Regions from separate parts of the Desulfosporosinus youngiae DSM 17734 genome, predicted to be linked through region 2. Evidence: riboswitches for the same ligand, from Rfam matches in the RefSeq annotation. Region 2 holds a riboswitch; each other region holds the start of a gene.

Region 1 (4,213 bases), 900 kb from region 2:
ATTCCGCCTATTAATCCTCCGCTGAGAAGAAACGGAATCCAGCCGGATGACTCATGAAATCCTTTGCCCAGCCCTTGAGAGCGGGCGTAGGGGAACCGGATAACCCCGATTTGAAAGACCCAGCGTGAGAGCATAGGCATCACGATGAGGACGGCAAAGGCGGAGGGAGTCAGGCTGGCCAGAAAGGCGAATTTCAGAAGCAGTAAGCCGACGAGAGCCATGGAGGCATGGGCGCCAACCCGGCTGTCCTTCATGATTTCCAAGATTCTTTCCGGGCTGCGGGCGGATAGTAAACCATCCATACTATCCATAAACCCATCGAGATGGATTCCGCCGGTGAGGATTAACTCAGCTGCCAGCAGGAGAGCGCCCAGAACTAAGGGGGGATAATAAGGTACTAAGGCTTGGGCCAGCAGCCAGAGAAGCAGACCTATGACCAGACCTACGAGAGGGTAAAACCGGTAACTTCGGGTAAATTCCTCCGCAGTAACATCTTTGGGGATTGGCAGAGGAATCCGTGTGAAAAAGGTAAGGGCAATCAGAAATCCACGCATCATAGATCGCCCTTGAGCAGAGAAGCAAGCAGCTTCTCGCCGGAGGGTTTAAGTTCTATGGGGTATCCGGCTGCGACCAGATAAACTTGCTCAGCCTTGCGGGCCAGGATCTGATTGCTTCGTCCGGCCAAATCCCGGTAAACCCGGGCCATAGGGTTTTCCGGGACGATTCCTTGTCCTACTTCGTTGGTGACAAAGATTACTTTAGGTTTGATCTCTTGGGCAAGTTGAGCAACCTCTTGAACGTTAGCCAAAATTTGTGGTTCTATATGTTTGTATAGATGAGAGGAGGTTTGAGATTCAGAGGGTGCCTCTTGACCGGGTTGAGCAGATTGATCAGCCTGTCCGGCCAGCAGCATATTTGTAAGCCAGAGTGTGACACAATCAAGGAGGATCACGGCCTCCTCGTCTTTAAGCTGAGTTAAGGTAGCATGGATGTTCAAGGGTTCCTCGATGAGCCGCCAAGTGGAAGGTCGTTGTTCCTGGTGCTTTTTTACACGTATAGCCATTTCGGCATCCCATATTTGAGCGGTAGCAATGTAAATGACTGGACGTTTGGCCTGAGCGGCAAGAAGTTCGGCAAAAGTGCTTTTGCCGCTGCGGGCACCGCCGGTAATGAGTGTGAATTGAGACATTACGTTCATCGACTCCCTAAGTGTAGTGTGAATTATACGGTTTTTTCGGTGACTCCGGCATCAGCGAAGGTAGCCATTTCCTCAAGAATATGAAGCGCGGATTCAACGATGTAAAAGGTGATGGCAGCGCCTGTTCCTTCCCCAAGTCTCATATCAAGATTAAGGATTGGATCAAGACCCAAGCCTGCTAAAGCTTTGCGATGACCTATTTCGACGGAACCATGGGAAGGAATCATATAGGCCATGCTTTTAGGAGCAAGCTTTGCCGCGATCAGTGCGCCGGCTGTTGAGATAAACCCATCAATAATAATCGGAACATGGCTGGCGGCAGCCTGGAGGATTGAACCGGCGATGGCTGCGATTTCTAAGCCCCCTACTTTGGAGAGGACGTCGAGGGCGTCCGTTTTATCGGGTTGATTGACTTCAATTGCTTTTTCTATGGCGCGGCGTTTTCTGATGACTCCGGCGTCATCAATGCCGGTTCCGCGGCCAACCACATCTTCAACGGCGGAATTCGTCAAAATTGAGACAATAGCTGAGCTCGGAGTGGTATTGCCAATCCCCAGTTCTCCTGTGGCAAAGAGATTATAGCCTTCGCGGATTTTTTCTTCAGCGACCTCCGCCCCTGCCAGAAGAGCCTGCAAAGCTTGCCGGCGGGTCATTGCCGGACCTTTAGTCATGTTTTGAGTTCCATTGGCAACCCGTTTATTGATAAGGCTGCCTTCTACGGGAAAGGCAATGCCCACATCGGTTAAAATAACCTCGGCATTGGCCTGGCGGGCGAGAACATTGATGGCAGCGCCGCCATTCATGATATTATAGGCCATCTGAGGGGTTACTTCCTGGGGAAAAGCACTTATTCCTTCTTCGACTACCCCATGATCTCCGGCCATTGTCAGGACAGCTTTCTTGAGAATTTTAGGACCGGAAGTTCGTTGAATGCCGCCAAGCTGCTTGGCCAGCTGTTCTAATTGGCCCAGGCTTCCCTGAGGTTTTGTGAGAGAATCTAAGCGCACCTGGATCTGAGCCATTGCTTCCCCGTCGAGATCTAAAATGGCCGCTGTGAGTTTTTGCAGTCGAGTATAGAGTTGCTCTTCCGTTAAGTTTTCCATGCTGGTTCCTCCTCTTATATAATATCGTAATTTAAAGAATAGAAAAGTCCCGACCACAAAAATAACTGTGGTCGGGACTTTACCGTCATCACCGCCGCTCTCCATACTATGGAAAGACGTTAACATTTTAGGCAGGTCTCCTGGCTAACGAATCATTGCTTAACTCGTCACCTTCCCGGTATAGAAAACCAGTGATGACGAAACTCCTCGTATACAGTGGCGGGTCCGCGTCGGTCTTAGCCGAACTTCCCTATTCTCCCTCAAAAGGGCACCTAAAATGGAAATATTTTTTTACTAAGCATAGCACACCTTTTTTTGAATCTCAAGGAATATTTGAGGGAATTTTAAGAGAATAGTTTGCAACAACATTTTTACAAGCGTGTTTCCTTCGTATATAATGGTAGGTATTAGCAGTATGTATCCAATTTTCTTCGAAGTTCGATTTAGTTTTAAGCTGACGAGTTTAACAGCCAATATTGACGAGTGAATAGGGGGAACAAGTGTGTTAGAAAGCGATATCCTCGTAGCCGGGGCAGATCCGGGATTCGGAGCGATAAAACTGGACACAGGGGATACAAAGATCTTATTTCCCGCAGTGATTTGTAAGGGGAATGAACGAATTTTCTCTACCTTAGGAAATGTCTTGCTTGATAAAGGATCCGACATAGAAACACAGATAGCATCCTTAGACGTTATTGTCAAAGATAATGCCACAGGTGTGGAGAAGCATTATTTTATGGGCAGTTTGGCTGAAAGCTTAAATCCCAATGAAGCTCATTATTGCTGGGATGAAGACAAATCCTCTGATGAAGAGGCTACCGCTTTACTGGTGGTTGCCCTGGCTCTCGCTCAGCAAAACCTAAAGGCAAATGTCTATCTTGGCACAGGTGTTCCGGTTAAATATTATGCCAGTTTAAAGGACAAGTATGAATCAGAGTTAAAGGGATCGTTTTCAGTTGTGTTTCGTTCAGGTCCCATGGCAGGAATGACCCGCCAGCTTAACATACTTCGTTCACGTGTGCTCCCGCAAAGTTATGGTGTCTTTATTAAAGAAACCCTCAATGAATATGGAATACCCACAAATCCCAAATTATTTGGCGGGTATGTCGTGGTTATCGATCCGGGCTTCCGGACGACAGATATTGCCACGTTCTATGATGGTGTTATGCTCGACCCGCCGAATTCGTTTAGTATTGAAAAAGGGTTAAAGTGGGCGTATATAGGGGTTGCTGAAAAGCTCAAAGAATTAACCGGTAACCACGCCAATCCCATTGAAACGGATGACAAAGAACTGGATAAGATTTTCAGAGTCAATGGAGGATTATATCCTTGGAATAATGGCACGATTAATCTTAATCCGATTATGCAAAGCATGCTTAAGCAGTTGGGGACGGACATCACCCGGGAAGTGAAGAAGGCTCTGAAACCGATGCTGGGCAAATTGCACACAGTTCTTGTCGCCGGAAAAGTAGGGGAAATGGTTTATGAGCATATTCAGATGGAAAACAAGACACTGATTAATGATCCGCAGTTTGGTAATGCCACGGGATTCCGGATTATGGCTGCAACCCTGGTCAATAACATTACTAAGAAAGCTAATCCTTCAGCATGATCACCGCTCAGCCCTTGTTTATTCCCCTCTATATAGATGAAGCTGAAGCAGATCTTTGGCTGGCCTTACAACGGATTGAACCGGAGAAGAGAAGTTCTTTTATTATAGAAACCTTGAGACAGGCGCTATTAGGAACTGATAGGGGGGACCTGCCGGAGATTCAAAATGACGGCAATCATGCTAATGGCGAAGCTCAATGTGGAGCTCAAGCTGAAGCTGATGAAGCTCCGGAAGATCCTGTTAAACAAATAGAGATGTTTTCTTTAGAGGATTTGTTTTCTCAGCCGGATATCCCATATG
Region 2 (4,213 bases):
AGGGGCACAACATATTCCGCCCGCGCGTTTAAATGGTCCGGATTAATTCCGCCATGAATGCATTCATAATCCCCTCCGCTGAGCAGCTCCAAGGGATAAAGCGCCCAATTGTCCGTATTTAAGGCTTTCATCTTGTCGGGGTTTCCTTTAGGGACAACCCCCGCCGTGGTTATAAAAGCAAGTTTAGCACTTGCCAGCTCCGTTACAGGTTTGGGCGGCCTAACCTGTTCGAAAACCGGGAGAACCAGTTCACTAGTGTAACTCCTGCCTTGCAAACGGGCTTCAAGCATCTCTATGGCTCTTTGGGCGCCCGATTTCTCACGTGAAATGACTTTGCGAATTCCCCGAGGTAGATAGCCTTCGACTTGAGCGGCTCCCAGCTCTTTTTGGCTCACTACCTTATGAGCAAAAGCAGCCATCCGGACTAAGGCATCTTGCATCCCTCGCACGGTTTTAGTCGTGGGCAGAATATAGATGGTTTGATTCCGGCGATACATCTCTGCTGCGGGATTATCCGGCGAGAAAGCAGTAAGCGCCGGTATTCCCAACAAGTCAGATAAATACTGACAAACTGCTCCGCCGGCAACACCATAGCGTCCGGCACCAAAGGCAGGTCCGGCAAGGATGAGGTCCACTTTTTCCTGCTGTAATTTTTGAGCAATTCTTTTTAGCACATCATCCTGGTTTTCTTGAAAATAGTTATCTCCGCAAATTGCCGTTGTCGATATAACAAAGGATTCACCGAGCAAACGCCCTAATTCCTTTCCCGGCCCTACTGCTTTTTGCTGAAATTCCAGAGGGGTGTCCGCTTTATCCTCAGCGCCAATTTCTCCAAAAAATTGATTTAAGTAATGAAAAACTTTAATCCTTTTCTCCATCGAGATTCATCCTCTCTTCTGATATTACACCTTTGGGGTCTGACCTAAGCTAAATATTTCCTCCATTTGCGGGGTAGGCTTCTTACCAATGATCGTAGTTATGAGGATGATCAGAATGGTCACGAGCAAGGCACCGACCATTTCATGAATTCCGGTTAGTTTGACTAAAAACAGCTTCCAGATAATATAAACCAATGGACTAATACCGACCACGGCCAGCGCGCCGCTGAGATTGGCCTTTTTCCAGAGGACGCCAAGTATCAGCGGAATACCAAAAATCAAAGCAAACCCACCGAAAGCGAAAGCATTGATTTCCAGGATTAAGGCCGGAGGTTTTAAGGCCAGCACAAAGGAAATGATTCCTATCACCAGAACTGCCCCTTTTATCACTAATAACTTGGTGCCTTCCTTTACGTCTTTAGAGAAGCGCGGCAGAATATCATTGCCTACCGTACCTGAAACGGCAAGCAAGAGGGAATTAGCGGTTGTCATCATTGCCGCAATTAATGTAAAAAACAAAAGTGCCGCATAAATTGAGGGCAGACCACTGATCACGCTCGGCATAGCCATATCGGATTTGGCCAGACCGGGATGAATGACCCGGGCAGTTAAGCCGACCAAGCCAGCACCAAATGACCACAGTGCTCCAAGTGCCATAGAAATGGGAAACGCTCTGCGCATCGCCAGGGAATCCTTAAGCCCCCATACTCGCGCGGTCAGATGCGGCTGACCCCAAAAGGCGATAAGGTAAGATATAATTAGACCTATTTGTAAAGTTAGGGGCATGGAACCCCTAAATTCTATGAGCTTCGGATCGATGACCGCCAGCTGAGCATTGAGACCGGAGAACCCGCCCACGAGCTTCATGGAGATGTATACCATAACAATCGTCCCAATCGTCATGATCGTTCCTTGCAGAGTGTCCAGCCAGGCAACCCCTAGATAGCCGCTAAACTGAGTAGAAATGACAATCGTCAGACCCAAAATAATCATTCCCCAAAAATAGCTGATGCCTAAGGTTGACTCAATAAGGTAACCGGCTCCCATGAGCTGGATAATAATCATAGGGATAATAAAAATCAGCGTCCAAAGTCCTGTAATTGGTTTCAGATTTTCTTTGCCGAAACGCAGAGCCAAATAATCTGCCGTCGTCAAAATGGATGCCTTGACAGCGACACGACGTAATCTTGGAATGACCAGGACCCAACTGATAAACATGCTCCCAAATACACCCAAAAGATACATCAAACCGGCCCAGCCAAACTGATAAGCCAACCCCGCTGCCCCTAAAAAAAGTCCTGCACTGGCTGCCGAAGCCGACCAGGTAAAGGCCGATACTACTCCGCCCACATTGTTATCCCCAGTTAAATAACCCCTGACACTTCCTGTATGTTTATGGGCAAGAAGCACAACTACAATAATGCTGGCAAAGAATAATATCGACCCGATGATCATTTCCATACTCATATAAACCACCTCTTAACATTTTTTCACTGGTATACTACTTTTACAGTTTAAATAAGTTCTTGCTTAATACCGAGATTGCCAGCGAAGCAACAACAAAAACGATGATTGTTGAGAATAGGAACGTCCCCGCTGTAGAAGCAAACATAAAATCACCCCTTTCCCAAATAAAAAAGTCCTACGCCAAATTTAAAATTTGACGTAGGACTTTACCTTCATCCTTAACAATCTACAATACCAAGGCAGGTCTCCTGGCTTACGGGTCATTGCTGTTCTTCAGGACCTTCCCGGCTTATGCCAGTGGCCTCTGATCGCTCGCCGATTACAGTGGTGGGTCCGCTCCGTTTATTGTCACCTTTGAAGACAATTCCGGATTCCCTATTCTCCCTCTTTCAGGGCACCTCGATACCGTATCAGTTATTTACTTAGCTACATATTATTTTAATTATTTGAATACGTCAACCCCACTCCTTACTTTTTGCCACAAACGATTCGTTTTCTTCATAAATTTTATTGAGGCCTGACACTTAATATTTTTATATACAAGTTTTAAAATTATCAGGGAAAAAGGCCCATATTTGGGTGTAAAATTATAATAATTGTGCCTTAATTAATATTAACACTCTTAAATGGATTTGAGGGAAAATACATGACTAAAACAACGAGAGAGATACAAATGCCTCTCTACCTGAAGTCTTTCAATTGCATAGGTTCCGCCTGCGAGGACAGCTGCTGCTTTGGCTGGAGCAGTATCACGGTGGACAGCGGAACCTTCAAAAAATACAGCAGTATCCATGACCCGGCATTGAAAGAAATAATCGATAATAAGGTCGAACTCAACCAAACCGAACAAAGTGCGGAAACCTACGCCCATGTGATACTAAACAATGATTCAACCTGCCCTTTTTTAACTAAAAAAAGACTTTGCCTAATGCAGTTAAAACAAGGCGAAAACTATTTACCCCAGATTTGTTTTGCTTTTCCCCGGGTAACTAATGTTATCAACGGTATCCTGGAAAAATCCGCTGTCATGTCCTGTCCCGAGGCTGTACGCGTGGCACTGTTAAACTCTAAAGGAATTGACTTTATTTCAGTACAAGAACCTCTGGATGTGCGCAACAAAATTTCAATTTCACTTAATACCAATGATCCGGCCTTCACTGATACACCCAACAAGTATTTTCAGGATTTACGAAATTTTACACTTCATCTATTAAAGAACAGGGATTATAAGCTCGAGGAACGGCTTATTATCCTGGGATTGTTTTTTCAAAAGCTTGCGAAAGTATGTAATGAAAAAAAGGTTGATACTATACCTGAGTTCATTGCTTCCTTTGCCCAATTATTAAAGGAAGAGTCTTTAACAGCGCTTCTCGCGAAAACCCCCACATCCCCGGTAGTTCAGTTTAAACTGTTGATGCAAAGCGCTCTCACAAGGCTTGTACAGGGAATAACCAATCAACGCTACGCTGAATGTTTCATTGAGTTTTTGCAAGGCATAAAGCATTCACCTGACATAAGCTTAGATATTTCGGCTGAAAACTATCGTCTGGCCTTTGAAAATTACTACGCTCCTTTTGCTTTTAAGCACGAATATATTTTTGAGAATTATCTGGTGAATTACGTCTACAATAATCTTTTTCCACTGAGTAACGGAGATATTTTTGACGAATATATAAAGCTCGTGTTTCATTACTCATTGATCAAAATGCTTCTTACCGGTATTGCCGGATTCCACCAAGGACTTAGTTTAGAGTTGTCAGTTAAGCTGATTCAGTCCTTTGCCAAAACAATTGAACACAATCCTCAATACATAAATGAAACGAAAGATTGGTTCAAAAGAAAAGGTTTAAACTCAATGAAGTACTTAT
Region 3 (4,213 bases), 570 kb from region 2:
CTGCCTTATGAAAATCATCCCTCATGGCCTTATCTGGAACTAAAGCGGCAAAAATGTGATAATGACCGGAAACGATTTTGTCAAAGGAGTATCCCCTGGCTATCAACTACTGCGCGGAAGCCGGAGCAGGAGAGCTTGTCTCCTCAAATTCGGATTCGAATCCGAATTTGAGGAGACAAGCAGTACTTCTTTTTGGTGTCCCAAAAGGAGACCTATATCACTTATAGTTGTAACTGTTGGCAGTAAAAGCATTTTATTTCTGTTGACTTATTGTTTGAAATTTATACAATTTATAGTGAGTAGTGTATAAATTTCCATTTAGATTTACTGAAAGAGGCAGTAAAGTGATGCTGCCCGAAAGTTAGATTGGAAGCTATCTCTGTCAATGTGACCGGCCTTGAGAAAAGTTCCTGCGTAGAATTGAAATGGCAAATTTTCCTCTTAGAGGAGAAAAGTGCCCTTGGTCGGAAGAGCTGCCGGCTTATGTCAGTGAATTTCTCGAAAAGGCCAAAGAGGAATTGGTGGAAGCCTATGAGGAAAATTTAAGAAAGCGTTAGTTGAGGTTTGGGAAGGAAACAGGCGGTTGCCGCTAAGAGTGGCGGAGGAAGAGGGTGGAAATGTGAAGAAAGTGATATTCCTAAGCATTGTTCTGGCTGTTTTTTTCTTAAGTGGCTGCAATAACAGCAATAATCCAGGTAATCCGGGCAAAGAGGGGAATAAGCCGGGTGAGGATATCAGCTCAGTCATAAATTCCAAAGGGGGACAAAATTCAGCCGAATTTGTACCGGACTGGTTATATCAGTCATTGCTGGCTAAATTTGATTTGGATGCTGAAAATGAGTTGGAGCTGCCAAGAGAAGCTATCACTTTGGCCCAGGTTAATATGAAGAATTCCGCCGGACCCCAAATAGCCGCTTATGTAACCTTGGATCGTGTGGAAGGGTATTTCCTGCTCTATGAGTTCGCTGAAGGCAATTATAAGGAAGTCTATTCCTTGCACCAGCCGGTATACGGGCTGCAGGTCTATGGCGGCTGGGGAGGAAAGCAAATGATTGCCTTTGTTTCGGGTCATGGGGGGACGGGTTATCAGGAAAACTATTTTCATCTTATCAGTTATACTAAGGACGGCTACAAAGAAATCTGGTCCGGATTAGCAGAGAAGATGGAGTTCGTCCAGCTGCCTTATCGCAGAACTGTGGGTTCTCTTAATCTGTCCATGGATAATCAGTTATTGATCTATTCGACAATGAACCATGAATACGCTAAACCGGAGGAGGATATTACCAATCCGGATAGAGTTGCCAAGTCGGTTGAGTTGTATCGTTACGATCCCCAGGCAGAACAATTTGTCGCAAGTTCCAACTGAGTGAGTGACCACCGCTTCGGTGAAGAATGCTATTCCTTTTAATTCAAATATTGCCGACAGAATTTATGCCTGAAAGAACCATGTTCTACTGGTCGAAGATGTACACAGGCCAAATAAAGCCGGGAGATACCTATGCCAAGTTAAAAAAATGTATCACCATTAATATTGTCGATTTCAGATGCACCCCGCTTCAGAAGTTGCACTCCAGCTATCATTTAATTGAGGACGAAGCAGGATACAAGTTGACCGACATATTAGAGGTACACTTTCTGGAGATCATAAAACTGGCAGATAAAGAGATTCCAAGAGGTGAGAATGATAAGGTCATTGAATGGATGGAATTTTTGGATGCCAAATCAAAAGGAGTGATAGAGATGTTGGCTGAAAAGAATAAAGACATTAAAAAAGCTTATGACATTTTGCAGATCATCAGTAAAGATGAAAAGGCAAGAATGCTGTACGAGGCCAGAGAAACCGAGCTGCATGACCAGCTGACGAGGATAGAGTCAGCGAAGAATAAAGGCAAGGCAGAAGGAAAAGCGGAAGGCAAAGCAGAGGGAAAGGTGGAAGTTGCGAAGAAGCTTCTGGATCTGGGTATGGAGGTCTCAATGATAGCTCAAGCAACAGGTATGAAGGAAGAAGAAGTTAAGCGCCTAAAAGATTAACCCCCTTGACGCCATCCATTTTGCGGATATAATAGTAATTATTAAGAATAGATTGTCTTAGGTGCCCTGCTAAAGGGAGAATAGGGAACCGGGTGCAAGTCCCGGACGGGCCCGCCACTGTAAAGGTAAGCCGATGTCAACAACCACTCCGGTTTTGGGGGAAGGGACATAAGGGCGATGAACCTGAGTCAGGAGACCTGCCTGAGATAAGAGAGGCCTTTAACGAGAAAAAGGTTCTGTGAGGATGATGGAAAATCCACGCTATGAGTAGTGTGGATTTTTTTGTTTTTAAAAAAGGAGGATCAAAATGAGAGCGGCTGTACTGGAAGCTATTGAAACGTTGACCCTGACAGAGGTGGATACTCCTCAATGCGGAGAGGGGGAAGTCCTCATCCGGACCCAGGCCTGCGGAATCTGCCGCACGGATCTGAAATGCTTAACTCAGGGGCAAAAAGATTTAAAGGTCCCGCGGATTCTGGGACACGAAATTGCCGGGATTGTGGCTGCCAAGGGTCCGGGTGTCAGTCAGGTCTCCCTGGGGGACAGGGTTCAGGTAGCTCCCGGAATACCCTGCGGTACCTGCAGTTATTGTTTGAGAGGTCAGGATAATCTCTGCGATTCGATGAAGATTATTGGCTTTCATCTGAATGGCGGCTTCGCCGAGTATTTATTAGTTCCGGCCAGGGGGGTTAAAAACGGCGTACTGCAAAGGATACCCGATCATGTTTCCTTTGCAGAAGCTGCCCTCACTGAGCCTTTGGCCTGTTCAGTTAACATGCAAAGCTCTTTAAATGTCTCAGATGAGGACTCGCTGCTTATTATCGGGGCAGGGCCTTTGGGGATTTTAAATGCTAAATTAGCCCGAGCCAATGGTGTCAGGAAAATTATAGTAGCCGAGATTAACGAAAGGAGAATCAAGCAGGCGGAGAAATTGCCTATTGACTGTGTGATCAACGTCAAAGAAAAGGATTTAGTTAAAGAAATCATGGCGCTGACCAAGGGGGCGGGAGTGGATGCGGCAATTCCCTGTTGTCCGGGTCTGGAAGCTTTTAGTCAGGGCCTGAATGCTTTAGCCAAAAGAGGACGCCTGGGCTTTTTCAGTGGTTTAATAGGCAATACAGTCCCAGGCTTTGACTTGAATACTATCCACTACAAAGAGCTGTTGGTTTTGGGAGCTTATGGCTGCTCTTTGTCTCATAACAGAAAAGCCCTGGCGCTGATTGCGGAAGATAAGGTCAGGGTGAAAACTATGATCAGCCGCAAACTTCCTTTAGATGAAGTGGGAAGTGGTTTGGAAATGGTGCGCAGGATGTCTGAAACATCCATCATTGTTGAGTTTTAAGGAGGAAATGCTTATGTGTGCAGAAAAAGCTAAAGAATTCGGGTCCGTCATAACCAGGCTCATTCAGTCCCAAAACATCACCAGGAAGGAAGCCAAAGCCGTGTTTTCAGAAATCCTCCGCAATGAGCCCTCGCCTATGAATCAAGGCGCCTTTCTGGCTGCTCTGGCGGCCAAAGGTGAAACGGCTGAGGAGATTGCGGGAAGCTGGGAGGCTATCTATGAACTGGATACAGTCAAGGTGAATCCTGAAACAGAGCTGCCTTTAGTGGACAATTCCGGTACCGGAATGGACTCATTTAAAACCTTTAATATCAGCACGGCTGCTTCAATTATTGCCGCAGCCAATGGAATCAGAATGGCAAAACACGGCTCCAGGGCTATTACCTCCTATTGCGGCACGATTGACATTCTGGAAGAACTGGGTGTGGATGTGGAATGCCATCCGGAAATAGTCAAAAAAAGCATTGAAAAAGCAGGAATTGGTATTTTTAATGGCATGAGTCCCCAGGTTCATCCCCAGGCTTTAGGCAGAATTCTGGCGCAAATTTCTTTCGGCACGGTCCTTAACATCGCTGCCTCTCTGGCCAACCCGGCCCTGCCCCAATACGGGGTGCGCGGGGTGTATGCCAAAGAAATGCTGGAACCCGTGGCCCGGGTCATGAAGGAGATTGGCTACAAAAAGGCCCTGGTAGTTCATGGAGTGACTGAAGACGGTACCTTAGGCATGGATGAAGCCTCCAATTTGGGAGAAACTTTTATTGCCGAATTAAAAGAAGACGGAAGTATCCTCAAGTACTCCTTTACTCCCGAAGACCTGGGAATCAAGAGAGGTAGGAAAGA

The links. A riboswitch is a leader RNA that binds a small molecule or an ion and turns the genes downstream of it on or off. The one in region 2 is predicted to bind cobalamin.
Region 1: another riboswitch for cobalamin. It lies ahead of cobT (nicotinate-nucleotide--dimethylbenzimidazole phosphoribosyltransferase); the one in region 2 lies ahead of DESYODRAFT_RS10690 (sodium:solute symporter family transporter).
Region 3: another riboswitch for cobalamin. It lies ahead of DESYODRAFT_RS13200 (zinc-dependent dehydrogenase); the one in region 2 lies ahead of DESYODRAFT_RS10690 (sodium:solute symporter family transporter).

Annotation. Positions count from the first base shown of each region.
Region 1 covers NZ_CM001441.1:1,389,294-1,393,506, forward strand. The annotation lists gene cobS (adenosylcobinamide-GDP ribazoletransferase) at 1-554, opposite strand, end outside; gene cobU (bifunctional adenosylcobinamide kinase/adenosylcobinamide-phosphate guanylyltransferase) at 554-1,189, opposite strand; gene cobT (nicotinate-nucleotide--dimethylbenzimidazole phosphoribosyltransferase) at 1,222-2,301, opposite strand; cobalamin riboswitch at 2,415-2,592, opposite strand; gene DESYODRAFT_RS06665 (ParM/StbA family protein) at 2,804-3,913, shown strand; gene DESYODRAFT_RS06670 (hypothetical protein) at 3,910-4,213, shown strand, end outside.
Region 2 covers NZ_CM001441.1:2,286,999-2,291,211, reverse strand. The annotation lists gene DESYODRAFT_RS10695 (glycine/betaine/sarcosine/D-proline family reductase selenoprotein B) at 1-878, opposite strand, end outside; gene DESYODRAFT_RS10690 (sodium:solute symporter family transporter) at 903-2,345, opposite strand; cobalamin riboswitch at 2,567-2,762, opposite strand; gene fliB (flagellin lysine-N-methylase) at 2,992-4,213, shown strand, end outside.
Region 3 covers NZ_CM001441.1:2,855,515-2,859,727, forward strand. The annotation lists gene DESYODRAFT_RS13185 (DUF6144 family protein) at 1-43, shown strand, start outside; gene DESYODRAFT_RS29550 (hypothetical protein) at 426-557, shown strand; gene DESYODRAFT_RS13190 (hypothetical protein) at 620-1,366, shown strand; gene DESYODRAFT_RS13195 (Rpn family recombination-promoting nuclease/putative transposase) at 1,393-2,031, shown strand; cobalamin riboswitch at 2,074-2,250, shown strand; gene DESYODRAFT_RS13200 (zinc-dependent dehydrogenase) at 2,339-3,373, shown strand; gene trpD (anthranilate phosphoribosyltransferase) at 3,387-4,213, shown strand, end outside.